2 regions of the Rugamonas sp. FW305-51 genome follow, and region 1 is predicted to be linked to the other one. Evidence: predicted binding sites of a transcription regulator. Region 1 holds the regulator's gene; the other holds the start of a gene.
The links. Region 1 encodes LexA, which represses DNA repair genes until DNA is damaged. Its sites were predicted from a motif close to ACTGTATNNNNATACAGT; they were not measured.

Region 1 (7,552 bases):
GTAGGCATGCGCACGGCAGCTTTTTCCACGGCGAAACCAGCTTTGGTCAGCGCTTCAGCGATGTCGAAGTTGGTCACGGAACCGAACAGACGGCCGTCCACGCCCGCTTTTTGCGACACGTTCACGGTCATGCCGTTCAGCTTCTCGCCTTGGGCTTGGGCAGCGGCCAGCTTGGCGGCAGCAGCTTTTTCCAGTTCAGCGCGCTTGACTTCGAATTCCGCCACGGCGGTCGCGGTAGCGCGGCGAGCCATTTTTTGCGGAATCAGGAAGTTACGTGCGTAACCGTCTTTGACTTTAACGACTTCACCCAGGTTGCCCAGGTTAACGACTTTTTCCAACAGAATGATTTGCATAGTTCTCTCCAGGATCTTATCTGTACGACGCGATTAAGCGTGGTGCAGATCGGTGTATGGCAGCAGCGCGAGGTAACGAGCGCGCTTGATTGCGGTGTCAACTTGACGCTGGTAGTGCGCCTTGGTACCGGTCAGACGTGCTGGCATGATCTTGCCGTTTTCCTGGACGAAATCTTTGAGCGTGTCTACGTCTTTGTAGTCCACTTGTTCCACGTGTGCAGCGGTGAAGCGGCAGAACTTCTTACGTTTGAACAGTGGGTTTTGCTGCTTGCGCTTTTCTTTCAGCTTGAGCTTGTTTTTGTCGAACTTTTTACCGAATGCCATTTTAGGCTCCTGTATCTAAATAGGTGCGCTGTCTGCGACAGCACGAAAATCAATGATGTGAAATACCAGGCTTTTGCTATTGCGGCTTTTCTTGTTCAGAAATCCCGTGAACTGATATACGCCTGCCAGTGGCGCCTGGCTGAAGCGGCCTGAAATGTCGCCCGCGGCAACCGCGGACACTTCAAACTCGCTCAACCTGGCGATGCCCGCCTCCATCTGCTGCGACCTGTGCTGCAAGGTGGCATTCACAATCGGCATGCCGGCCGGGGTGTACCGGATGGCGTCCCGCTCGGCGATGAGGGCGGTAAACTGGAGCTGGTTCAGTTCGGAATCCTGCTCAATTAAGCGGCTGGAGCAGCGGCTGCTGCTGGAGCTTCAGCGCGATGGGATTTCGCTGCATCTTCACGTTGTACCGACTTCATCATTGGCGAAGGAGCGGTTTCCGCTTTCTTCATCTTGACGGTCAGATGACGCAACACGGCATCATTGAATTTGAATGCGGTTTCCAGCTCGACCAGGGTCTCGTTGTCGCACTCGATGTTCATGCAGATGTAGTGTGCTTTGGCCAGTTTCTGGATCGAGTAAGCCATTTGACGACGGCCCCAATCTTCAACACGGTGTACCGAACCGCCGCGGGTGGTTACGCTGGCTTTGTAACGTTCGATCATGGCGGGCACTTGCTCGCTCTGGTCCGGATGGACGATAAATACTATTTCATAGTGACGCATGCAAACTCCCTTAAGGACTGTGAAAATAGCCCACCCTGGCGTCAAGACAGGTGTGGGAAGAGGTAAGCCGGCGACTATAGCAGCTTTCCTGCCAAAGTTCAATACCGATAGCCGTTTTGCCCGTGGCGGGCGCCAAATGGCGCCCGGTGTGCGCCCCGCGCAAGTTTTTTTCACATTATTTCGCCCAAAGCAAGAAATCCCTCTTGCAATCACAGGCGCACTGTACAAAAATACAGACTGTCTATATACACAGCCCCTGGCGCCCCCATGATTAAGCTCACTGCACGGCAAGAACAAATTCTCAACCTGATCAAGGATGCCATCGAAAACACCGGCTTCCCGCCCACCCGCGCCGAGATCGCCAACGAGCTGGGCTTCAAGTCCGCCAACGCGGCCGAGGAACACCTGCAAGCGCTGGCGCGCAAGGGCGCCATCGAAATCGCGGCCGGCACCTCGCGCGGCATCCGCCTGCTGGGCCAACATGCGGAAGCGGCGGCGGCCAAGGTGGCCGCGTCCGTGATGATGTCGCTGCCGCTGATCGGGCGCGTGGCGGCCGGCTCGCCCATCCTGGCGCAGGAAAACCTGGAGACCAGCTACAGCGTGGACCCGGCCCTGTTCTCGGCCAAGCCCGACTTCCTGCTCAAAGTGCGGGGCGAATCGATGCGCGACGCCGGCATCATGGACGGCGACCTGCTGGCCGTGAAAAAAGTAGACAGTGCCAAGAACGGCCAGATCGTCGTGGCCCGCATCGGCAACGATGTCACGGTCAAGCGCTACCGCAAGACCGGCTCGACCATCGAACTACTGCCGGAGAACCCCGACTTCAAGATCATCAAGGTCGACCCGGAAGCGGACGAATTCGCCCTCGAAGGCCTGGCCGTGGGCCTGATGCGCACCTGGCACTAAGCCGCCCATCCGCCCCGAGCCAGCAGGCCCGCGGCGCCGAATAAAAATGGGGACGTACCCCATTTTCAGGTAGGCCTGAAAATGGGGTACGTCCCCATTTTTTAAAACGCTGCCGTCTTTCCCAACCGAAAAATGGGGTACGTCCCCATTTTTTGGGGTTTAGCAGCCGGCCAGGGCGGTGCGGAAGTCGTCCAGCAAGTCCGCCTCATCCTCGATGCCCACCGATACCCGGATCAGCGATTCGGCAATGCCCATCGATGCCCGGCGCACTGGACCCATTTCGTAGAAGATGGTGTGCGCCACCGGGATGATCAGCGTGCGCGTGTCGCCCAGGTTGCTGGCCGGGATGGCCAGCTTGAGCCGGTTCAGGAAGTCGAAGCAGTCGATGCCGTCCTTGAGCTCGAAACTGAGCAGCGAGCCATACGTGCGGAACAGCTCGCCCGAAATGCCATGCTGCGGGTGCGACGCCAGGCCGGGGTAATACACGGCCGCCACCCGCTCGTCCGCTTCCAGCAGGCGCGCCAGCGCCAGCGCGTTCGAGCTGGTGCGCTCCATGCGCAGCGCCAGCGTTTCCGCGCCCACGGCGATGTGGTGCGCCGCCTCCGGCGCCAGCGAGGCGCCAAAATCGCGCAAGCCCTTGGCCCGGATCTGCGCCAGCCCCCATTGCACCGGCGCCGCCTTCTTGTAGTTCTCGTAGATGTGCGGATAGCGCGTCCAGTCATAGGCGCCCGTGTCGGTCAGGCTGCCGCCCAGCGCGTTGCCGTGGCCGCCGATCGACTTGGTCAGCGCGTTGACCACCAGCCCCGCCCCCACCGCCTTGGGCAGGAACAGGTAAGGCGTCGTCATCGTGTTGTCGACCACATACAGGATGCCGCGCGCCTGGCACAGCTCGCCGATGCGCTTCAAGTCCGCCACCTGGGTGCGCGGGTTGGCGATGGTTTCCACGAACACGATACGGGTGGCCGGCGTCAGCGCCGCTTCCACGTTGGCCACGTCGGTGGCGTCCACGAAGGCCACGTCCACGCCCTGCCCGGCCACGGTCTGCCACAGGCTGTTGGTATTGCCGAACAAGAACGACGACGACACCACATGGTCGCCCGCCCGCAGCAGCGACTGGAACACGGCGCCGATGGCGCCCATGCCGGTGGCGAAGCAGATGGTGCCCACGCCCTGCTCCATCTTGTTGACCTTGTCTTCCAGCGCCGAGATGGTGGGATTGCCTTGGCGGCCGTAGCGGAAGCCCGGCTCCTTGCCCTGGAACACGGAAGCCAGCTGGCGCGCATCGCCATAGCCGAAGGCGACCGAGGTGTGGATGGGCTTGTGCAGCGAGCCGTGCTCGATGCCCTTCTGCCGGTCGTTGTGCAGGATGGTGGTGGTGAAGCCGTAGTTTTTCTTGTCGTTCATGTCGAGTCCGAATACAAAAAACCCGGCGCGGGCATCAGCCGGCGCCGGGTGGGAACTTAACTTAGCCTTCCGTGGTGGCCAGGTTCAGGTTCAGCTGGGAGCGGGCCGCATCCTCGGCCGGCGCGGCCTTGGGGTGATGACGGGCATATTCCAGCTTGTCCAGGTAGTCCTTGGAAATGTCGCCCGTGACGTAGATGCCGTCGAAGCACGACGCCTCGAAGCTCTTCAGTTCCGGATTGACGTCGGAAATGGCGCGCTTGAGCGACTCGATGTCCTGGTACACCAGCGCATCGGCCGTGATTTCGCGGCACACTTCCTCGTTGGTGCGGCCGTAGGCGATCAGCTCGTCGCGGGTAGGCATGTCGATGCCGTACACGTTAGGGTAGATCACCGGCGGCGCGGCCGAGGCGAAGATCACTTTCTTGGCGCCCGCTTCGCGCGCCATCTGCACGATCTCGCGGCTGGTGGTGCCGCGCACGATGGAGTCGTCCACCAGCAGCACGACCTTGTCCTTGAACTCGGAAGCGATGGCGTTCAGTTTCTGGCGTACCGACTTCTTGCGCGCGGCCTGGCCCGGCATGATGAAGGTGCGGCCGATGTAGCGGTTCTTGATGAAGCCTTCGCGGTATTCGATGTTCAGCGCCAGCGCCAGCTGGATGGCGGCCGGACGGGACGAATCGGGAATCGGCATCACGACGTCGATCTCGCCATCCTTGAATTCGCGGCGGATCTTCTCGGCCAGGTATTCGCCCATCTTGAGGCGGGTGGCGTAGACGGAGGCGCCGTCGATCACGGAGTCGGGACGGGCCAGGTAGACGAACTCGAACACGCAAGGGTTGAGCGACGGATTGTCGGCGCACTGGCGCGCGTGCAGCTTCTTGTCGGCGTCGATGAACACGGCCTCGCCCGGCGCGATGTCGCGCACGAAGCGGAAGCCCATGCCTTCCAGCGCCACGGATTCGGAGGCGACCATGAATTCCTCGCCCTGCTCCGTCTCATTGATGCCCAGGCACAGGGGACGGATGCCGAACGGATCGCGGAAGGCCAGCAGGCCGATGTCGGCGATCTGGGCCACGGCTGCGTAGCCGCCACGCACACGGCGGTGCAGCACGGCCACGGCCTTGAAGATGGCGTCCGCGTCCAGCACCAGGCCGGTGGTGGCCTTCTGGATTTCGTGCGCGAGCACGTTCAGCAACACTTCCGAGTCGGAATCGGTGTTGATGTGGCGGCGGTCGTTCTTGAACATCTCCTGCTTGAGCTGTTCCCAGTTGGTCAGGTTGCCGTTGTGGGCCAGCGTGATGCCGTACGGCGCGTTGACGTAGAACGGCTGCGCTTCCTCCTCGCTCGACGAGCCGGCGGTAGGATAGCGGCAGTGGCCGATGCCGGTATTGCCTTGCAGCGTACGCATGTTCCGGGTACGGAACACGTCGCGCACCAGGCCGTTCGCCTTGTGCATGGCGAACATGCTGCTGTGGTTGGTTGCAATGCCTGCTGCATCCTGGCCGCGGTGCTGCAACAGCAGCAATGCGTCATACAGCAGTTGATTGACAGGTTGATGGGAAACGACGCCGACGATGCCACACATGGTGTGCTCCTAGACTGGTATTACTGATTTAAAGAATTCAAAAATTCACATGCTGCGCCAGCGCAGCAGGCAGGAAGGGTTTCACGGTACGCGCCCCGGTCTCCGCAAGCGGACTCAACAACGCGTTGCGCCAGAACGCCTGGCGCGGTATGGACGTCATGCCGCACAGGATGACGACCGCCAAGACGATCACCAGGCCCCGACCCAGGCCGAACAGGCCGCCCAGGCCCCGGTCCACCAGGCTCAGGCCGCCGGCCTGCACCAGGGCGTCCAGCGCCATCGTGAGCAGGCCCATCAAAATCCGCGCGCCGATGAACAGCGCGATAAAGGCCAGGATCAGCCGCACCACTTCGCCCGGCACCACCTCCGGCAACATGTGCGCCAGCGACGCGCTGTAGGCGTTGGCCACGATGAAGGCGATGATCCAACTCGCCAGCGAAAACATTTCCTTGACCAGGCCGCGCATGGTGCTGATGACGATGGAGGCCACCAGCACGAAGATCACCAGATAATCGAATAACGTCACGTCTAACCTATCCGTCGCGCCGCGTTATACGGGAACCAGGCTGCCGCTCAGGCCCAGCTTGCCCAGCTTGGCGCGCACTTTCTCCGCCTCTTCCTTGCTGGAGAACGGGCCCACGCGCACGCGGGTGCGTTCGCCGGCCTGGGTCGGCACTTTCTGCGTGTACGACTTGATGCCGGCGCCGCGCAGCTTCTCCTGCAACTCGTCCACCTTGTCCTGGGTGGCCAGCGCGGCCACCTGCAGTACGAATTTCTGGCCAGCCGCCTCGGCCGGCTTGGCCGCCGCCTTGCCTTCCAGGATGGCCATGGCGCGGGCCGCGTCATCAGCCGACTTGGCCTCTTCCTTGACCGGCTTGGCTTCCGCCTTGTGTTCCGGCTTGGCGTCCGCCTTCGCTTCCAGCCTGGCTTCCGCCTTGGCGTCGGCCTTCGCCTCCGTCTTGTGCTCGGGCTTGGCTTCGGCCTTCAGGTCCGGCTTGTGCTCGGGCTTGGCTTCCGCCTTGGCCTCGGTCTTCACCTCGGGCTTGTGTTCGGGCTTGGCCGGCTTGGCTTCCACCTTGGCCAGCTCGGCCGCGGGGATGGTTTCCTTGGGCTTGGCAGGCACGGCGGCCGGCTTGGGCTCGGCGACGGCCTTGGGCTCGGCCACGACGGCAGCGGCAGCGGCAGGCGCCGGCTTGGCCGCGCCAGCCTTGGGCGGCTCGGTGACGATTTCTTCAGTATTGTCCAAAGCGGCGCTGGCCGCTACCGTTGCCGCAGCGGGCAGTTCGGCGCTCTTGTCCTTGGATGGAATCTTGATGTCGATGTCGGACGACAAGGGCTTGGGCTCGGAATCGAGCACCATGGGCAGGCCCACGGCGACGGCCAATGCCAGGGCGATGGCGCCCACCAGGCGGCGGCGCGCACGTTTCTTTTCCGGCAGGACGGGATCGGCCGCCTCGGCATCGGCGCGGGAACGGCCTTTGCCGCCGGCCGACGAGGCGCGCTTGGAGCGGGCCCGCTCCGTGGCAGCCTGGTCGTCTGCGCGGGAATAATAGCCGCTGTCCTGGCCAGCGGACTCTTGCTTGTTTTTACGGAGTTTCGAGAACAAGCCCATGCGTGATTTCAGTCGATTACGGTCAGTGGAATGCGGATTTTCGCGCTGCCATGACGCCGGCAACGGTGAGGAAAGATCCAAAGACCACAATTCTATCATTCTCCCCGGCGCGGCTGATTGCATTTGCGTATGCCTGGGCTGGATCGTCGAATATATTTACCGTCCGTTCCGGGCGCTCTGGCTGCACGATCTGCACTTTTGCCGCCAGTTCGGAGGCCGTGGCCGCGCGCGGCGACGGCAGGCCCGTCAGGCACCAGTGGTCCACATGCTCGGACATGGCGGCGATCACGCCGTCGATATCCTTATCGTGCATGGAGCCGAACACGGCATAGGTGTAGGGATGGAAGCCCATATTGCCCAGGTTCAGGTTCAGCGCGGCGGCGGCATGGGGATTATGGGCCACGTCCAGGATCACGCTCGGGCGGCCAGGCAACACCTGGAAGCGGCCCGGCAGTTCCACCGTCACCAGGCCGGTGCGCACTTCCTGGGCGCCCACGGGCAGTTCCAGCTTGAGCGCTTCCAGCGCGGCCAGCGCGGCCGAGGCATTGAGCAGCTGGTTGGCGCCGCGCAGGCTGGGGTAAGCGAGGGAATTGCGGCGCTGGTTGCGTCCGCCATAGTTCCACTGCTGCTTGTCGCCCGA
Region 2 (7,552 bases), on a different contig from region 1:
GCGGCATATTACAAAAAAGGGGTACGTCCCCATTTTTAGGCCGGGGTGGCCGGGGCCGCGGTGTATCGGGTCCGGTGCGCGGGTCCGGTGCGCGGGTTCGGTGCGGCGAACGCCGGCACCGGCTCAGATCTCGTCGTCGGGATCGCGCCCGCCCAGGGCCGCCAGCACGGCGCGCTGGGAAAATCCGCGCTGGAGCAAAAAGCGCATCTGTTTGTTGCGCTCGAGCCGGTCGGTGGCCACGGTGCCGAACTTGCGGCGCCACACGTCGCAGGCGCGGGCCGTCTCATCCTCGGCCAGGCCGCTCTTGAGTTCCTGCAGCGCCTCGCCCGCCACGCCGTGGCTTTGCAATTCGGCCACGATGCGACTGTTGCCGTAGCGGGCCGCGCGGCGGTGGATCAGGGCTTCGGAAAAGCGCTCCTGCGACAGCCAGTTGTTCTTTTCCAGCCAGTCCAGCAAGGCGTCCACGTCCTCCCCCTCTTCCGCATGGCGGGCCAGCTTGCGGCCCAGCTCCAGGCGGCTGTGCTCGCGCATGGACAGGTAGCGCAGGGCGCGCGCCTTCAGGCTAGGTTGTTGTGCTGCCATCAAACCCTCTGCACATACGGCAAATGCTGTAGACCTTGCACATGCTGCGCACGGCGCACGGTCTGCATAAAAAACAAACCACCGGCCGCGCTGCGGTTCGGTGGTCGCTCGTTTCGGTGGTCGCTCGTACTTGCGGTCATCGGTCGTTCCCGACCACGCGGCGCGGCGCGGGCCGGGAAAGCGACGCCGTTCTTACGCCGCGTCCGCCTTGCTGTCGACGGCCTTGAGCTTGACGGCCGCCGGGCCACCCTGCTCTTCGGTCAAGGCCGGCAGCGCACGCACGCCCAGCGATTCGCGCACCTTGTTCTCGATTTCCCATGCCAGCTGCGGACGCTCCTGCAGGAAGGCGCGGGCGTTGTCCTTGCCCTGGCCGATGCGTTCGCCGTTGTAGCTGTACCACGAACCGGACTTCTCGACGATCTTCGCTTCCGCGCCCAGGTCCAGGATCTCGCCTTCGCGCGAGGTGCCGGCGCCGTACAGGATGTCGAAGTGGGCTTCCTTGAACGGTGGGGCGATCTTGTTCTTGACCACCTTGACCTTGGTTTCGTTGCCGATCACTTCGTCGCCGGACTTGATGGAGCCGGTGCGGCGGATGTCCAGGCGCACGGAAGCGTAGAACTTGAGGGCGTTGCCGCCCGTCGTCGTTTCCGGGCTGCCGAACATGACGCCGATCTTCATGCGGATCTGGTTGATGAAGATCACCAGCGTGTTGGTGCGGTTGATGGAGCCGGTCAGCTTGCGCAGGGCCTGCGACATCAAGCGGGCCTGCAGGCCGGGCAGCGAGTCGCCCATGTCACCTTCGATCTCGGCGCGCGGGGTCAGGGCCGCCACCGAGTCCACCACCACCATGTCCACGCTGCCGGAACGGACCAGGGCGTCGCAGATTTCCAGCGCCTGCTCGCCCGTGTCCGGCTGCGAGATCAGCAGTTCGTGCAGGTTCACGCCCAGCTTTTGCGCGTAGCCCACGTCCAGTGCGTGCTCGGCGTCGATGAAGGCGCAGGTGCCGCCCAGTTTTTGCATTTCCGCGATGGTCTGCAGGGTCAGCGTGGTCTTGCCCGACGATTCAGGGCCATAGATTTCCACCACGCGCCCGCGCGGCAAGCCGCCCACGCCCAGCGCGATGTCCAGGCCCAGCGAACCGGTCGACACCACCTGCACTTCCTCGATCGGGGTGCTGGCATCCATGCGCATCACGGAACCCTTGCCGAACTGCTTTTCGATCTGCGCCAGTGCAGCGGCGAGGGCCTTGGCCTTTTCAGATGCGGGTACTACGCCTTTTTTGTCGTCCATAATGTTCTTTCAGCCTGATGCGCAAGGGAACGCGCGGGTGGGTTTAGTCGGTACAAGCGATACTGTATAAAAAAACAGTGCTTATTGCAAGCGCGATTTTACAGGAGGTTTGAAACTGCTCAAATCTTGACGGCGTCCGACACAAAAATTCGCTTCGCCGGGGGAAATGTCACACAATACAGGCTTCTGCCGCCGGAGTGACTCATGCGTATTTTACTTGCCGAAGATGACAGTGTGCTGGCCGATGGACTGACCCGCTCGCTGCGCCAGTCCGGCTATGCCATCGATTGCGTGAAAAACGGCCAGGATGCCGACACGGCCCTGTCGACCCAGGAATTCGACCTGCTGATCCTGGACCTGGGCTTGCCCAAGCTGTCCGGGCTGGAAGTGCTGCGCCGGCTGCGCGCGCGCGCCTCGCTGCTGCCGGTGCTGATTTTGACGGCGGCCGACTCCATCGAGCAGCGCGTCAATGGCCTGGACCTGGGCGCCGACGACTACATGGCCAAGCCGTTCGCCCTGTCCGAGCTGGAAGCGCGGGTGCGGGCCCTGACCCGGCGCGGCGCCGGCGGCGGCGCCACCGTGGTGCGCCACGGCCCCCTCAGCTACGACCAGGTTGGCCGCAGCGCCTACATCAACGACCAGATGCTGGAACTGTCGGCCCGTGAACTGGGCTTGCTGGAAATCCTGCTGGCCCGCAGCGGCCGCCTGGTGTCCAAGGAGCAGCTGGTGGACCACCTGTGCGAATGGGGCGAGGAAGTGAGCAACAACGCCATCGAAGTCTATGTGCACCGGCTGCGCAAGAAGATCGAAGTGGGCGGCATCCGCATCGCCACCGTGCGCGGCCTCGGCTATTGCCTGGAGAAATACAGCGAACCGGCGCCCGCCGACGCCGCCAAGCCCGAGGCCAAGTGAGTCCGGCCGACGCGCCAGGGGCCGCCCAGGCCGCCGACGACTACCAGCCGCCGGCCGCCGAGCGCGACGAGGAAATCCAGCATTCGCTGTTCGGGGAAATCCTGGACTGGATGCTGGCCCCCCTGCTGCTGCTGTGGCCCATGAGCATCGCCATCACCTACCTGGTGGCCAAGTCCATCGCCAACCAGCCGTTCGACCATGCGCTCGAGGACAGCGTGACCGTGCTGGCCCAGCAGGTGCATGCCGTCAACGGCACCGTCACCAAGCGCCTGCCCGGCACGGCGCGCGACATCCTGCGGGCCGACGACGTGGACAACGTCTACTTCCAGATCCTGGGCCCGGGCGGGGTCTATGTGGACGGCGACCGCGACCTGCCGCCGCCCCAGGAGGAGGATTACTTCCGGGCCGGCACCGTCCACTTTCGCAACGACACCATGCACGGCACCCAGGTGCGGGTGGCCTATTCCTACGTCAAGCTCGACCACGAAGACCCGGACGACACCCACCAGGCCCTGGTGCAGGTGGCCGAGACGCTGGAAAAGCGGGCCAAGCTGGCCAACGAGATCATCAAGGGCGTGATCCTGCCGCAGTTCATCATCCTGCCCATCGTGCTGGCCCTGGTGTGGTTTGCGCTGGCACGCGGGCTGTCGCCGCTGGCCCAGCTGCAGGAGCGGATCCGGGCCCGCAACCCGGACGACTTGAGTCCCATCGAAGCGCGCCAGGTGCCCGAGGAAATCTCGCCGCTGGTCAATTCCCTGAACGACATGCTGGGCCGCCTGTCGCAATCGATCGCCATGCAAAAGCGCTTCATCGCCGACGCCGCGCACCAGATGAAAACGCCGCTGGCCGGCATGCGCACCCAGTCCGAGCTGGCCTTGCGCCAGACCGACCACGAGGAAATCCACCGTTCGCTCGAGCAGCTGGCCAAGAGTTCGCAGGCCGCCACCCGCCTCGTCAACCAGCTGCTGGCCCTGGCCCGCACGGAAAACCAGCCCCAGGCCGGGGTCGCCTTCACGCCGCTGGACCTGGGCGAACTGGCCCGCAACGTGGTGCAGGACTGGGTGCCGGCCTCGTTCGCCAATCAGATCGACCTGGGCCTGGAACCGCCGCCGGAGCCGGTGCAGATCGCCGGCGACCCCACCATGCTGCGTGAAATGCTGTCCAACCTGATCGACAACGCGCTGCGCTACACGCCGGCCGGCGGCAGCGTCACCGTGCGGGTCCATGCCACGGCCGAGCACGCCTTCCTGGAAGTGGAGGACACGGGCCCCGGCATCGCGCCGGCCGAGCGGGAACGGGTGTTCGAGCGCTTCTACCGCATCCTGGGCAGCAATGTGGAAGGCAGCGGCCTGGGGCTGGCCATCGTGCGCGAAGTGGCCCAGCAGCACGGCGCCGAAGTCGACATCTACGCCAATCCGCGCAGCCAGTCGGCCAAGCTGCCCGGCAGCCTGTTCCGCCTCACCTTCCCCCTGCTGCCGGCGCCGCCCGCGCCCGACGACGAGACCATCTACTATGGATAAGCACGCCCCGCCATCGGCCCACTGGCAACGCACGCGCCACCTGAGCGGCCTGCTGTTGCTGCTGTGGCTGCTCACCACCTTCGGCGCCGCCTTCTTCGCCCGCGAACTGGCTGGCCTGAACCTGTTCGGCTGGCCCCTGTCGTTCTACCTGGCGGCCCAGGGCGGCTGCCTGGTCTACCTGGCCATCCTCGGCATCTACGCCTGGCGCATGCGGCGCCTGGACCGGCAGTGGCGGCGCCAGCACGGCCAGGAGCGTCCATGACGGCGCGCCGCTCGCTGTTCCGCCGCCTGCGCAGCACCTACCTGTGGTTTACGGCCGGCTTCGCCTGCTTCCTGGTGGCGCTGGCCGTGCTGGAGCAGGAAGGCATGCCGCGCCAGTGGATAGGCTATCTGTTCATGTTCGGCACCATCGTGCTGTATGCGTCGATCGGTGTGCTCAGCCGCACTTCCAACGTGCTCGAATACTATGTGGCGGGGCGGCGCGTGCCGGCCATGTTCAACGGCATGGCCACGGCGGCCGACTGGATCTCGGCGGCCAGCTTCATCAGCCTGGCCGGCGGGCTGTACCTGCGCGGCTTCGACGGCCTGGCCTACATCATGGGCTGGACCGGCGGCTACTGCCTGGTGGCGCTGCTGATCGCGCCCTACCTGCGCAAGTTCTGCCAGTACACCATCCCCGACTTCCTGGCCGCCCGCTACGACGGCGGCGACGGCGGGCGGGCCGTGCGCATGCTGGCCGTGGCGGCCACCATCGCCATCTCGTTCACCTATGTGGTGGCGCAGATCTATGCCGTGGGCCTGATCGCGTCGCGCTTCACGGGCGTCGATTTCTCGGTCGGCATCTTCCTCGGGCTGGCCAGCATCCTGGTGTGCTCCTTCCTGGGCGGCATGCGCGCCATCACCTGGACCCAGGTGGCGCAGTACATCATCATCGTGGTGGCCTTCCTGATCCCGGCCATGTGGCTGGCCGTCAAGCACAGCGACAATCCCATCCCCCAGCTGGCCTACGGCAAGCTGCTGCCGCGCCTGAGCGCGCGCGAGGCCGTGCTGCAGCACGACCCCAGGGAAGCCCAGGTGCGGGCCACGTTCCGCCAGCGGGCGGCCGAGTATGACGCGCGGCTGCAGCAATTGCCCGTGTCGTGGGAAGTGGGCCGCATCGAAGCCCAGCGCCACCTGGACCGCATCAAGCAGCGCAACGCCTCGCTGCTGGAAATTCGCGCCGCCGAGCGGGCCCTGATCGCCTATCCGAAGAATGTGGACGAGGCCAACCGACTATGGACCGAGGCGCGCGACCAGTACCAGGCGCGGGCCGAGCCGCTCACGCCGCACGCCCAGCCCTACCCGGGCACGCCCGAGCAGTCCGACATCAAGCGCAACAATTTCCTGGCCCTCGTGTTCTGCCTGATGGTGGGCACGGCCGGCCTGCCCCACATCCTGATGCGCTCCTACACCACGCCCTCGGTGGACGAGACCCGCATTTCCGTGTTCTGGACCCTGTTCTTCGTGCTGCTGATCTACCTGACCATCCCGGCCCTGGCCGTGCTGGTCAAGTACGACATCTACAACGCCCTGGTGGGCAGCGACTACGCCCACCTGCCCAGCTGGGTATCGTACTGGGCCAATGTGGACAAGGCCAATCCGCTGCTCAACATCACCGACATCAACCACGACGGCATCGTCCAGCTGGCCGAGATCGGCATCGACGGCGACGTGCTGGTGCTGGCCACGCCGGAGATCGCCGGCCTGCCCTACGTCATTTCCGGCCTGGTGGCGGCCGGCGGGCTGGCGGCCGCCCTGTCCACGGCCGACGGCCTGCTGCTGGCCATCTCCAACGCCCTGTCGCACGACGTCTACTACAAGCTGGTCGACCCCACGGCCTCGACCCAGAAGCGGGTCACCATCTCCAAGCTGCTGCTGCTGGCCGTGGCCTTCATCGCCGCCTATGCCGCCTCGCAAAAGCCGGGCGACATCCTGTCGCTGGTGGGGGCGGCCTTTTCGCTGGCCGGCTCGACCCTGGTGCCGGCCCTGGTGTTGGGCGTGTTCTGGAAGCGGGCCAACCACTACGGCGCCCTGGCCGGCATGACCACCGGCTTTTGCATGTGCGTCTACTACATGGTGCACACCAGCCCCGTGCTGGGCGGCAGCGCGGCCGGCCAGTGGCTGCACATCGCCCCCATCTCGGCCGGCATCTTCGGCGTGCCGGCCGGGCTGCTGGCCATGGCCGCCGTCAGCCTGGCCACGCCGGCCCCGGCGCACCGCATCGCCTCCATGGTGGACTATATTAGAGCGCCGGAACCATAGCCAAGTTGAGTCGGCAATGTTATTCTGTGGAAATTATTAATATGGCAAAATATCCTGCCTGATAATTTCTACTGACTAATGATGCACTCTCCTGCCCCCCTGCTGCGCGCCGTCCTGCTGGGCTGTGCCCTGCTGGCACGCGCTGCTGCCGCAACCACCCCGCCGCCGCTGGAAAGCTTTTTCGACAATCCCGCCTTCACCGGCGCCAAGCTCTCGCCCAGCGGCAAGTTCCTGGCCGCCAAGGTGGCGTTCAAGGGCCAACGCGACCGCCTGGCCATCGTTGACCTGAGCAACAACGAAACGAAAATCGCCGCCAACTTCCGCGATGCCGACATCGGGCGCTTCGCCTGGGTCAACGACCAGCGCCTGGTCTTTACGGCCAGCGACCGCGACCTTGGCCAGGGCGACCAGCGCTATGCGCCGGGACTGTACGCCGTCGACCGCGACGGCAGCAACTACCGCCAGCTGGCCGAGCGCGGCAGCGCCTTCATCCAGGATGGCCATGGGCACCACCTGCTGCCGTGGAACACCTACCTGCTGGACCAGCCCGGGGCCCAGGATTCCGAGTTCATTTACGTGCTCCATCCCAGCGTGGAGGGAGCGGGCCGGCTGGGCGACTTCCAGCTGCAGCGGCTGAACACGCTGACCGGGCGCGTCAAGACCATCGAGGCGCCGGACAACAACACCGGCTGGCTGCTGGACCAGCACGGCGAGCCGCGCATCACCGTCACCACCGACAAGGGCACGGCCACCATCCAGTACCTGGACCCGGCCAACGGCCAGTGGCGCGCCGTGTCGGCCTTCAACCCCTACACGGGCCAGGGCCTGCGCTTCCATCCGCTCGGCTTCGGCCCGGACGGCAAGCTGTACGTGAGCGGCTGGGGCCAGCATGAAGACAAGTCGGCCTTGTACACGTTCGACCTGGCCGCCGGCAAGTTCAGCGAACA

Region 2: recA (recombinase RecA) is a predicted target of LexA. The motif match lies at 1,934-1,951, and genes of this name have one in related genera.

What each region holds. Positions count from the first base shown of each region.
Region 1 covers NZ_JBYSZG010000057.1:19,936-27,487, reverse strand. Annotated here, with positions in the region: gene rplI (50S ribosomal protein L9) at 1-353, opposite strand, end outside; gene rpsR (30S ribosomal protein S18) at 387-677, opposite strand; gene priB (primosomal replication protein N) at 693-1,001, opposite strand; gene rpsF (30S ribosomal protein S6) at 1,019-1,405, opposite strand; gene lexA (transcriptional repressor LexA) at 1,673-2,311, shown strand; gene AC3WOS_RS25505 (cystathionine gamma-synthase family protein) at 2,471-3,715, opposite strand; gene purF (amidophosphoribosyltransferase) at 3,777-5,300, opposite strand; gene AC3WOS_RS25495 (CvpA family protein) at 5,338-5,826, opposite strand; gene AC3WOS_RS25490 (SPOR domain-containing protein) at 5,851-6,912, opposite strand; gene folC (bifunctional tetrahydrofolate synthase/dihydrofolate synthase) at 6,935-7,552, opposite strand, start outside.
Region 2 covers NZ_JBYSZG010000032.1:21-7,572, forward strand. Annotated here, with positions in the region: gene recX (recombination regulator RecX) at 124-582, opposite strand; gene recA (recombinase RecA) at 775-1,872, opposite strand; gene AC3WOS_RS19800 (response regulator) at 2,077-2,784, shown strand; gene AC3WOS_RS19805 (sensor histidine kinase) at 2,781-4,304, shown strand; gene AC3WOS_RS19810 (DUF4212 domain-containing protein) at 4,297-4,566, shown strand; gene AC3WOS_RS19815 (sodium:solute symporter family protein) at 4,563-6,605, shown strand; gene AC3WOS_RS19820 (S9 family peptidase) at 6,684-7,552, shown strand, end outside.